DNA from 3 places in the Microbispora sp. H10670 genome. Region 1 is predicted to be linked to each of the others. Evidence: predicted binding sites of a transcription regulator. Region 1 holds the regulator's gene; each other region holds the start of a gene.
The links. Region 1 encodes LexA, which represses DNA repair genes until DNA is damaged. Its sites were predicted from a motif close to TCGAACANNTGTTCGA; they were not measured.
Positions count from the first base shown of each region.

Region 2: a site for LexA is predicted at 1,668-1,683, ahead of recA (recombinase RecA). Genes of this name have one in related genera too.
Region 3: a site for LexA is predicted at 1,597-1,612, ahead of HHX33_RS06125 (DUF6504 family protein). Genes of this name have one in related genera too.

Region 1 is NZ_JABBWW010000018.1:124,931-128,865, reverse strand. Features, by position in the region: gene HHX33_RS36420 (cellulase family glycosylhydrolase) at 1-159, shown strand, start outside; gene HHX33_RS23795 (MalY/PatB family protein) at 169-1,266, opposite strand; gene lexA (transcriptional repressor LexA) at 1,365-2,078, opposite strand; gene nrdR (transcriptional regulator NrdR) at 2,509-2,967, shown strand; gene HHX33_RS23780 (vitamin B12-dependent ribonucleotide reductase) at 3,078-3,935, shown strand, end outside.
Region 2 is NZ_JABBWW010000007.1:169,967-173,901, forward strand. Features, by position in the region: gene HHX33_RS12910 (regulatory protein RecX) at 1-358, opposite strand, end outside; gene recA (recombinase RecA) at 367-1,500, opposite strand; gene HHX33_RS12920 (hypothetical protein) at 1,831-2,106, shown strand; gene HHX33_RS12925 (ABC transporter permease) at 2,154-3,239, opposite strand; gene HHX33_RS12930 (ABC transporter ATP-binding protein) at 3,236-3,935, opposite strand, start outside.
Region 3 is NZ_JABBWW010000003.1:98,118-102,052, reverse strand. Features, by position in the region: gene HHX33_RS06135 (AAA family ATPase) at 1-46, opposite strand, end outside; gene HHX33_RS06130 (hypothetical protein) at 283-1,497, shown strand; gene HHX33_RS06125 (DUF6504 family protein) at 1,687-1,953, shown strand; gene HHX33_RS06120 (DNA polymerase III subunit alpha) at 1,968-3,935, shown strand, end outside.

The sequences.
Region 1 (3,935 bases):
TGGAACGGCTCGCTCAGCGCCAGCGGGTCCAACGTCACGGTGACGAACATGTCCTACAACGGGGCGCTCGGTGCCGGGGCGTCCACGGCGTTCGGGTTCAACGCGAGCTGGTCCGGCACCAACGGCGTGCCGTCGCAGGTCACCTGCGCGGCGAGCTGAGCGGGCGGATCACTTCAGCGCGGCGGCGATCCTGGCCAGGATCTCCTCCAGGATCGGCGCCGACGTCGCGAAGTTGAGGCGGGCGAACGTGTCCCCGCCTCCGTAGTTGGGGCCCGGGTTGAGCTTGACCCGGGCCTCCCGCTCGACGAAGGAGGCGGCGTCGGGGATGCCGAAGTCGAGCCACGCGAGATAGGTGGCCTCGGGCATGCGGTACCCCACCCCGGACGGGAGCCGCTCGGCGATGAGCCGGCGGTTGCGGTCCAGGATCGCCAGCACCTCCTCCAGCCACGCGTGGCCGTGCCGCCACGCGGCCACCGTGGCCTCCACGCCGAGGACGCTCGGCGCGCCGTAGATGTGGGCGGGCTGGCGGCCGACCGCGTCCCTGACGCCCCTGGCGCCCAGATGGGCCACCGAGCAGTGCAGCCCGCCCATGTTGAACGCCTTGCTGGCGGAGGTCAGCGTGACCGTACGCTCCGGGAGGATCGTGGCGAACGGGATGTGCCGGGCCGGGGCGTACGTCAGGTCGGCGTGGATCTCGTCGGCGATCACCAGCGTGCCGTGCCGGTCGGCGTACGCGGCGACCGCCTCCAGCTCCTCCCGGGTGAACGACCGGCCCGACGGGTTCTGCGGGTTCACCAGCAGGAGCACCCGTACGGGCTCGCCGGGGACCTCGAACCGGCCCTCGGCCGTCAGCGGCATCGGCACCAGGCGGCGGCCCATCCCCGTGATGGTGACGAGGAAGGGGTCGTAGGCCGGGACGTGCAGCGCCACGGCGTCGCCGGGCTCGGTCATGAGGTGCAGCAGCACCTGGAGGGCCTGGTTGAGGTCGGTGTAGGACCGCACGTGCCCGGGATCGGCGCGCCAGCCGTATCTCGCCTCCATCCGCTCGGCGAACGCCTCCGCCAGCGGCCCGGCGGCCGGCTGGTCCAGCCACTCGGGATAGCCGAGATCCGTGGCCGCGCGTCGCGCGACGGCCTCCCGGACCGCGTCGGGCACCGGGAAGTCCATGTCGGCGACCCAGGCGGGGATGACGTCGGGCGCGGCCAGGGCCCACTTGATCCCGTCACGGGCGCGGGCGGCCTCCAGGGAGAGCGAGTCGAGTTTCACGGGACTCACCCTAATCGCCGGATATCGGTCATCCGGGAAGCAGCCATACCGGCGTCCCGCGGCGGGACGCCGGCACGGGCGTGACTACAGCCGCGTGACTACAGCTTGCGCAGGACGGCCGTGACCTTGCCGAGCACGGTGGCCTCGTCACCGGGGATCGGCTCGTAGTTCGGGTTGTGCGGCACCAGCCACACGTGCCCGTCCTTGCGCTTGAACGTCTTCACGGTGGCCTCGCCGTCGATCATCGCCGCGACGATGTCGCCGTTGTCGGCCACCGGCTGCTGCCGCACCACGACCCAGTCTCCGTCGGCGATGGCGGCCTCGATCATCGAGTCGCCGGAGACCTGGAGCAGGAACAGCGTGCCCTCGCCGACAAGCTGCTTGGGGAGCGCGAACACGTCCTCGATGCTCTGCTCGGCGAGGATGGGGCCACCGGCGGCGATGCGGCCGACCAGCGGCACGTACGCCGCGGTGGGCCGGTTGAAGCCGCTCTCCTCCTCGGCGGCGTCCGGGTCCACCCACAGGACCGGCTCACCGGGGAGCCTGACCTCCAGCGCCCGGGGGCGGTGCGGGTCCCGGCGGAGGTAGCCCTTACGCTGGAGCGCCGTGAGCTGGTGCGACACGCTGGAGGTGCTGGTCAGCTGGACAGCCTCCCCGATCTCCCGCATGGACGGCGGATAGCCGCGCTGCTGGACCGAGTCGCGGATCACCTCGAGGATCTTCCGCTGCCTGGGGGTGAGGCCAAGCGAGTCACGCCGACGAACCGCGAGGTCGCCGACGCCATTCGCCTGCTCACTTCGGTCACTCACGATGCCACCTCTCAATCCGTGTTCCTCATGTCGCACAGAGCGACCGTACCGCGATTCAAGATCAGCGTCAAACAATTGTTCGATATCCAGCGAAATCGCCGATCTCGCCGTTCTCCTCATCGTACGGGAGTTCGATCGATCCCGTGTTCGATTTACCCGATCTTCTCGGCCGGTCGTACGCCCAGCTCAGAAGGAATGGGGAAATCGGGGCGCGAAAAAGCCGTACGGCCTATTCCTTCGTGCCCGGGGCAGGGGAGGCGGGTGGGACGGATGGGGCGACACGCCCGCCGAGCAGGAACTTCCCCCGCCACGCCCGGTTCGACTTGCGTTCAAGGACGGGCACTTCTACCGTTGGACCCCAACATCTAGTAGTCACAGCGGTGTAAGTTCACTACACCTTGTGTTCGGGATGGGCGTTCAGGGAGGCGATGAAGTGCACTGTCCGTTCTGTCGCCACCCGGACACACGGGTCGTGGACAGCCGCGCAGCCGAGGACGGCGCGGCCATCCGCCGCCGCCGCACCTGCCCCGAATGCGGGCGCAGGTTCACCACGCAGGAGACCGTCCTGCTGATGGTGAGCAAACGCAGCGGGGTCACCGAGCCGTTCTCCCGGGAGAAGGTCGTCGCGGGCGTACGGCGCGCCTGTCAGGGACGCCCGGTCGGCGAGGACTCCCTCGCCCAGCTCGGGCAGCGCGTGGAGGAGACCATCCGGGCCACCGGCGCCGCGGAGATCGCCTCGCACGAGGTGGGGCTGGCCATCCTGGGCCCGCTCCGCGACCTGGACGAGGTGGCGTACCTGCGGTTCGCGTCGGTCTACCGGAGCTTCGAGACGCTGGCGGACTTCGAAGCGGAGATCGAGCGGCTCAGGGCGGCCCACGGCGGCGGGGAGTAGCCGCCGGCGCCGGCGGGCGGGGCGAGGAGCGAGCCGTGCGGCGCGACGATGAGGGTGTAACGAGCGTGGTCGGAAAGAGGGGCTCCATCGGGCCCCGGGAGGGGGAAGTCATGACGGAGACCGTGAGCGGCACAGCGGCGGGTGCGGGAGGCCGGGGAGCGAAGCGTCCGCGCAGGGGCCTGAAGATGAAGCGCATCTTCACCACGCCGGGCGTCCACCCGTACGACGAGGTCCGCTGGGAGCGGCGCGACGTCGTGATGACCAACTGGCGCGACGGCTCGGTCAACTTCGAGCAGCACGGCGTGGAGTTCCCCGCCTCCTGGTCGGTCAACGCGGCCAACATCGTGACCACCAAGTACTTCCGGGGCGCGGTGGGCACCCCGCAGCGCGAGTCGAGCCTGCGGCAGCTCGTCGACCGGGTGGTGGGCGTCTACACCAGGACCGGCGTCGAGAACGGCTACTTCGCCTCCGACGAGGACGCGGAGATCTTCGACCACGAGCTCAAGCACGCCCTGATCCACCAGGTCTTCAGCTTCAACTCCCCGGTCTGGTTCAACGTCGGCACCCGCTCCCCCCAGCAGGTGAGCGCGTGTTTCATCCTCGCCGTGGACGACACGATGGAGTCGATCCTCGACTGGTACAAGGAAGAGGGCGTGATCTTCAAGGGCGGCTCGGGCTCGGGGGTCAACCTCTCCCGGATCCGCTCGTCCAAGGAGCTCCTGTCCAGCGGCGGCACGGCCAGCGGCCCGGTCTCCTTCATGCGCGGCGCCGACGCGTCCGCCGGGACCATCAAGTCGGGCGGCGCCACCCGCAGGGCGGCGAAGATGGTCGTCCTCGACGTGGACCACCCCGACATCGAGGAGTTCATCGAGACCAAGGCGCGCGAGGAGGACAAGGTCCGCGCGCTGCGCGACGCCGGGTTCGACATGGACCTCGGCGGCAAGGACATCGTGTCCGTCCAGTACCAG
Region 2 (3,935 bases), on a different contig from region 1:
TCCTGCCGCGCCCCTGACGGCGCCGCCCGGACCCGGCGGCCCGGCCGGCGCCGTCCCGCTCCGTGCCGTCCTGGTCCCGGAGGTCGAACCCACCAGAGCCGGCGGAGCCGTCAGCGTCGCCGGAGCCGTCAGTGCTGCCGTAGCTGTCAGTCCTGCCGGAGCTGTCAGTGCTGCCGGAGCCGCCGGAGCCGTCCGGGGCTCGTCGTTCACGCCTGCGGATCTGCGCCCGCAGGGCGGCGATCGTCGCGGACGCGTCGTCGGCCGGACCGGCCGACTCCTCGACCGGCCCCCAGGGTCCCGAGTTCCAGTCCCGCGGCCCGAACTCGTCGTCCGGGCCGGAGGGCTCGTCGCGCCTCATGCCTGCGCTCAGACGTCACCCGGCTTGGGCGCGGCGGCCGCCTTGCTGCCCCGGCCCGACGCGGACGCGGACGCGGTCGCTCGGCCCGATGTGGCCGCGGGCGCGGCGGCGGCCGGAGCGGCGGGAGTCTCGTTCGGCGTGTCGAGCCGCGGCCCGACCCCCAGCTTCTCCTTGATCTTCTTCTCGATCTCGTTGGCGATGTCGGGGTTGTTCTTCAGGAAGTTGCGGGCGTTCTCCTTGCCCTGCCCGAGCTGGTCGCCCTCGTACGTGTACCAGGCGCCCGCCTTCCGCACGAACCCGTGCTCGACGCCCATGTCGATCAGACCACCCTCGCGGGAGATGCCCATGCCGTAGAGGATGTCGAAGTCGGCCTGGCGGAACGGCGGGGCCATCTTGTTCTTGACGACCTTCACCCGGGTCCGGTTGCCGACCGGCTCGGTGCCGTCCTTGAGCGTCTCGATCCGGCGCACGTCCAGCCGCACCGACGCGTAGAACTTCAGCGCCTTGCCACCCGTGGTGGTCTCGGGGCTTCCGAACATCACGCCGATCTTCTCGCGGAGCTGGTTGATGAAGATGGCGGTCGTCCGGGTCTGGTTCAGGGCGCCGGCGATCTTGCGCAGCGCCTGCGACATGAGGCGGGCCTGGAGACCGACGTGGCTGTCGCCCATCTCGCCCTCGATCTCCGCCTTGGGCACGAGGGCCGCCACGGAGTCGATCACGATGATGTCGACGGCGCCGGAGCGGATCAGCATGTCGGCGATCTCAAGGGCCTGCTCACCGGTGTCCGGCTGGGAGACGAGCAGCGCGTCGACGTCGACCCCCAGCTTCTTCGCGTACTCGGGGTCGAGGGCGTGCTCGGCGTCGATGAAGGCGGCGATGCCGCCGCCCTTCTGGGCGTTGGCCACGGCGTGCAGGGCGACCGTCGTCTTACCGGAGGACTCCGGACCGTACACCTCCACGATCCGGCCCCGGGGGAAGCCGCCGATGCCGAGAGCCACGTCGAGAGCGATGGCGCCGGTGGGGATGACCTCGATCGGGGCACGCGCGTCGTCTCCGAGACGCATGACGCTGCCCTTGCCGAACTGCCGCTCGATTTGCGCGAGGGCGGTCTCAAGGGCCTTCTCGCGGTCGTTGATTGCCATTGGGTGCCCCCTGGAGGGTGGTCGTCTGCTCGGTCACCGAAAAGCTACGGGGTGCGACCGACATTTTCCTGAGCTTCCCGCACACCGCCCGAAGGGCGGGTGCGGCGGTCCGCCGCGTCCGGGCGCCGCGCGCGGCGCGCACCCTGTGGGCGACCAGACCAATATAGCCGAACGACTGTTCGATCACATGAGGAACCGCCGCCGGTGTCGGGAAACCGGCCGGAGTTCCCGGCGGCGTTACATTCCCGGGCGTTACCCGTTCATGGTTGTCGTCCCGTTGACCTGCGACGATCCTTGTAACAAAGCTGGATCTCCCGCGAAGGGGGCCTCGTGACGGGCACCGGCGACTTTGGCAGGCAGCGCCTGGCCTACCTGGAGGCACTCGCCGCCCGGCTCCCCGGCTACGGCCTCGCCGCCCGGCTGATCGGCGGGGACACCCCCGTCCTCTCCGTCTGGCACCCGGAGACCGGCAGGCAGACGATCGTCTTCGCGATCCCCTCCGGGGAGGGCTGGGTGTTCCTGTGGGCCCCGGGCGGACAGGAGAGCGCCGACGATCCCGGCCGCGCGGCCGAGACGATCCACTCGACGCTCACCCGGCCGCTCTGACCCGCCGGGACCTCGCCGGGACCCGCCGAGCCCGGTCCCGTACGCGGTCAGCGCAGGACTTCGCCCAGCCTGACCCGGGCGCCCGTACGGAGCACCGCGCGCTGGTACACCCGGGAGGCGAACAGCAGCACGCCCACGACCGCCACGATCATGAGCACCACGGCGATGAGAATCTCTCCCAGGGGAACGCCGGTGGCCGCCGTCCGTACGGGCATGACCATGGAGGAGAACGGCGGCACGAGCGACAGGACGCGCGCGACCGTGCCGGTGGGCTGGACGGCGGCGAAGTAGGCCGTCACGTAGGTCAGCATCATGAGCGTGGTCATCGGCGTCAGCACCGTGTTCAGCTCCTCCTGCCTCGACACCAGCGAGCCGAAGGTGGCCGCGAGCACGGCGAAGAACGCGTAGCCCAGCACGAACCAGACCAGCGCGCTGACGACGATCCCGCCCATTCCCGGCGGCAGATCGGCCGCGAAGCCGGTCGCGGCCGACGCGGCCAGCCCGGCGGCGACGACGACGACGAGGTTGACCAGCCCCAGGACGCCCAGCCCGACGATCTTGCCGCCCAGCAGCTGCCACGGGCGCACCGAGGTCAGCAGGATCTCCACGATCCGGCTGCCCTTCTCCTCCACCACGCCCATCGCGACGTACATCGAGGAGTAGATGAACAGGAAGAACAGCACCATCACGAGCAGCGTGGCGATGCCGGTGCGCACACCCTGGTACCGCGCGTCGGCGCCGACCGACTCCACCCGCAGCGGCGTGACCGTGACCCCGGCGGCCCTGATCTGCTCGTCCCGGTGGACGCTTTCGAGGATCAGCCCCAGCCGCTGGTCGAGCTCGCCGTTCGCGATGACCCTGTCACCGCCGATCAGGGCCGCGTCGACGTCTCCGCCGATCACCGCCTTCCGCGCGGCCGCCTCGTCCGGATACCGCGAGTAGGAGAGCTGGGTGACGGGCGCGGGGGCCGGGCCCACCACACCGACGTCGAAGGTGCCGTCGCCGCCGAGCGCCTTCGGCAGGAACGCCAGCGCGGCCACCAGGATCGCACTGATCGCCAGGCTGATCAGGAAGGACTTCGTCCGGATCCGCGTGCGGACCTCCCGCTGGGCCACCAGCAACAGCCCGTTCATGCCACCGCCTCCCTGAAGATCTCGGTGAGGGTCGGCTGCCGCCGCCCGAAGTGCTCGACCGTCCCCGCGCCCATCGCCGTACGGAGGACGGCCTGGTCGTCTGCCTCCTCGCAGAGCAGGACGTCGCGGTCGCCCTCGCGGGCGATCCTGCCGGGCAGGCCGTCGGCCCACCCGGGCGCGGCGTCCCGGACCACGACGCGCAGCACCCCGCGGCCCTCCCGCTCCCGGAGCTCGGCGACCGGGCCGTACGCGACCATCCGGCCCGCGGAGATGATGCCGACCGAGTCGCAGAGCCGTTCGACCAGCTCCAGCTGGTGGCTGGAGAAGATGACCGGCACGCCCTCGGCGGCGCGGTCCTTGAGCACCTCCGCCAGCGCGTCGACCGCCAGCGGGTCGAGGCCGGAGAAGGGCTCGTCGAGGATCAGCACCGTCGGCTCGTGGACGAGCGCGACCGCGAGTTGCACGCGCTGCTGGTTGCCGAGCGACAGCGCCTCGACCGCGTCGTCGCGCCGCTCGACCAGGCCGAGCCGTTCGAGCAGGGCGTCCGTGGCGGTGCGGGTGGCGGCCGGGGCGAGGCCGTGGAGCCGGCCGAAGTACTCGATCTGCTCGGCGACCTTCATCTTCTGGTAGAGGCCGCGTTCCTCCGGCATGTAGCCGAACGCGCGCCGGTCGTCGTAACCCAGCGGACGCCCGTCG
Region 3 (3,935 bases), on a different contig from region 1:
CGTCACGGATCGACCGATGGTTGGCGACCCGGAATCGCAACAGCACGGCCCCTCCTCCCTGTTCCTGGGTACAACCATACGTTCAGAAGGCCATCTACGACGAGAATCGACCCAGATTGGCCTCTGCCGACATCGATTCTACGGAAGGGTCGCCGCTCAGGGAGGGCGACAGGCGGGCAGACGCGGCGCCGGTCGGCCGGCGAGGGCCGGGCTGGGTGTCTCACGCAGAACCGGATGCCGGATGGGGGCGTCCTATGGGGTGTGCGGACGCGGATGAGGTGCGTGACGGCGGCGCTGGCCGCGATGGTGCTGGCGGCGTGCGGGTCGACCCTGCCGCGCGATCTCGAGACCTGGAACGAGGCCGACGCCCGGGGCGACACGCCCGCCGAGCGCCCGTCGCCCCCCTGCCTGACCGGTTCGCCGACGCCTCGGCCCGGCCCGGGCGAAGACGGCGGGCGGGCCGGAGAGTGGCGGGGCGCGTACTACGACTACCGCGACCGCCTCATGGGCCTGGCCGTCACCCGGGAGAAGACCGTGTGGGCGGCCGGTACCCGGGTGCCCCACGCCTGTGGGCCCGAGACGAGTGCGCCGCTGCTGCTGCGCGGGGACGGCGGACGGTGGCGGGAGGTCGCGGCTCCGCCGGTGACCGAGCCGCGTGCCGTGGCCGCCGCCTCCGACCGCGACGTGTGGCTGTTCGGGGAGATGACCGCCGCGCGCTGGGACGGGCGGAGGTGGACCACGGCGCCCGGCCCGGGTGGGAAACCGGATCGGGTGCACGCGGCGGCTCCCGGCGACGTGTGGGCGGTCGTGAACGCCAACTTCCTGGACGGAGCCGGGGGAGCCGAGGGGCCCTGGGGCTCCCGAGCCGATCTGCGGCGCTGGGACGGCAGGGCCTGGCGCACGGCACGGCCGCCGCTGGTCGCGAAGGACGTGGACGGCCTGCCCGGCGGTGAGGTCTGGGTGGCCGGTTCGAGCCGCGGCCGGGCGGCCGTCGCCCGGTGGAACGGCTGGTCCTGGAGCACGGTCCCGCTCCCCGCGGTTCCCGCGCTGCACCGGAACCAGCTCTCCGAGCTCGTGGACCTCGCGGTGGACGAGTCGGGCCGGGTGGCGGCCGTCGGCTGGGTCGCGTGGGTCTGCGGCACCGAGGAGGAGGACGTGACCTTCTGCGGCCGCACACTGCTTCTCCGGCGGGAGAACGGACGGTGGGGCTACAGCCTGGTCCCCGAGCCCGAGCTCGACCCCCACCTGCGGCTGGAGGCCGACGGCCGGGGCGGGTTCTGGCTGTTCTACGCGAAGAACGAGTGGAACACGGCGGTCGGTCACCTGTCGGGCGGTGAGTGGACGCACGGGACGTTTCCGGCGGGTCCACTCGGGCACACCGGGGTGGGATCCGTTGTCAGGGAGCCGGGGACGGCCCGCGTCTGGGCGGTGGCGGCGGACGGCACCGAGCGTGAGGAGCCGCCGTACCGGGGGAGCGGGATCTGGGTGACCGGATGACCGGCCGGTGACCGCTGCTCGGGCGTGAGACGCGGGTGTGGCGAACACCTCCCGAAACGGACAGCCGAAGGCGCCGCGCCGACTTGCGTTCGGCCCTCTGTGAACGTATGTTCGAAGTAGCGGCGATTCTGCCCGAATCATCCGCCCGTCTTCCCCCGGGTGGCCACGAAGCCACAGGGAGAAGGAGTCTTGAGCAGACTTTACGGCGATCCGATCGAGGTGTGGGTGCGGGACGGGCAGCCTGTGCAGTTCGTCTGGCGTGACCGGCTCTACACCGTCCGCGAAATCCAGGATCACTGGGTGGTCGCCCGTGAATGGTGGAAGACCTCGGACGCCGATCCCGGGGAGCGGCGCTTCTGGCGGGTGGGGGCGGCGGCCGGCAGGGAGGTGGGGACCTATGAGCTGCGCTTCGACACCGCGAGCGACGGCTGGCTCCTCCTGAGGGCCTGGGACTGATGGGCCTGGGATCGATGGGAACGCTCCAGGAGCGGCCCTTCGCTCACCTGCACGTGGCGTCGGCCTTCTCCCTGAGGTACGGCACCGCGTTCCCGGACGCCCTCGTCCGGCGGGCCGCCGAGCAGGGCATGGACACGCTGGCGCTGACCGACCGAGACGGCCTCTACGGCGCGATCAAGCACGTCAGGGCGTGTCACGAGCGGGGCGTCCGCCCGATCGCCGGAGTGGACCTCGCTCTCGGCGCGGGCTCGCCGGCGCGGGTCGTCGTGCTCGCGCGCGCCGACGGCTGGGCCTCGCTGTGCCGTCTCGTCACCGCCGCGCACGGGGCGGGGGAGCGCGGCGAGCCGTACGTCACGCCGGGGATGATCGCCGAGCACGCGACCGGCCCGGACGGCGGGCCGCGCCTGACCGTGCTGCTCGGGCCCCGCTCCGGCTTCGGCCGCGCGGTGGCCGAACGGCGCGACGACCAGGCCCGCGCCCTGCTGACCGCCTGGCGCGCGGTGCTCCCCGATCTGGTCGTCGAGGTCTCCGACCTGTACGGCTACCGCGACGCGAACGTCGCCGCCCGCATGATCGGGCTGGCCGACTCGATGGGCGTGCCGGTCGTGCTGACCAACGCGGTCCGCTACCGCGACGCCGCCGATCACCAGGTCGGCAACGTGCTCGACGCGGCGCGCAAGCTCGTTCCCCTCGACGGGCGGCACATCGACGACCCCACCGCCCACGCGTACCTGAAGGACGGCGCGGAGATGGCGCGGGTGGCCGCGCGGATCTGCGGCGGCGACCCCGGCCGGGCGGGGCGGCTGCTGGCCGAGACGCGACGGGTGGCCGAGCGGTGCGTGCTCGACCCCGTCGAGATCGTGCCCATGCTCGAACCCGAACGGCCCCGGCTGCACCTGCCGGAGGTCGGCGAGGACCCGGTCCCCCTGCTGCGCCGCCGGTGCGAGGAGGGGCTGGCCCGGCGGGGCCTGGACCGCTCGGCGGAGGCCCGCGACCGCCTGGCGGCCGAGCTGGGGATCATCGAGCGGAAGCGGCTGTCGGGATACTTCACCGCCGTCGTCGGTATCACCGACATGATCCGGGCGATGGGCGTGCGGTGCGCGATCCGCGGTTCGGGGGCCGGCAGCCTGGTCAACTACCTGATCGGCGTCGGCGAGGTGAACCCGCTCGAACACGGCCTGCTGATGGAGCGATTCCTGTCCGAGGGCCGTCCGGGCCTGCCCGACATCGACCTCGACGTGGAGTCCGCCCGCCGCCTCGACTGCTACCGGGCGATCCTCGGCCGGTACGGCGAGGACCGGGTGGCCTGCGTGTCGATGATGGAGACCTACCGCGCCCGCAGCGCGATCAGGGACGTCGGGGCGGCCATGGGCCTGCCGCCGCACGAGATCGACGTCATCGCCAAGGCGTTCCCGCAGGTGCGGGCCAGGCAGATCAGGGCCGCGCTGTCCGACCTGCCCGAGTTGCGGGACAGCGGGTTGAACGACCGGTCGCTCCAGGCCGTGTTCCGGCTGGCCGAGCGGCTCGACGGGCTGCCCCGGCACATCGCGCTGCACCCCTGCGGCGTGCTGATCGGCAACTCCACCCTGCGCGACCGCACCCCGGTCGAGCGCAGCCTGCTGGAGTTCCCCATGTCGCAGTTCGACAAGGACGACGTCGAGGACGCGGGCCTGCTCAAGCTCGACGTGCTCGGCGTGCGCATGCAGTCGGCGCTCGCCTACGCCCTCCAGGAGGTCGAGCGGGTGGAGGGCCGGCGGATCGACCTGGAGGCCGTTCCCCGCGACGACCGCGACACCTACGACATGATCCGCCTCAGCCGTACGATCGGGTGCTTCCAGATCGAGTCGCCGGGGCAGCGCGAGCTGGTCGCCAAGCTGGAGCCGCGCACCATGCACGACCTGATCGTGGACATCTCGCTGTTCCGCCCGGGACCGGTCAACTCCGACATGGTCACGCCGTACCTGGAGACCCGGCACGGTTTC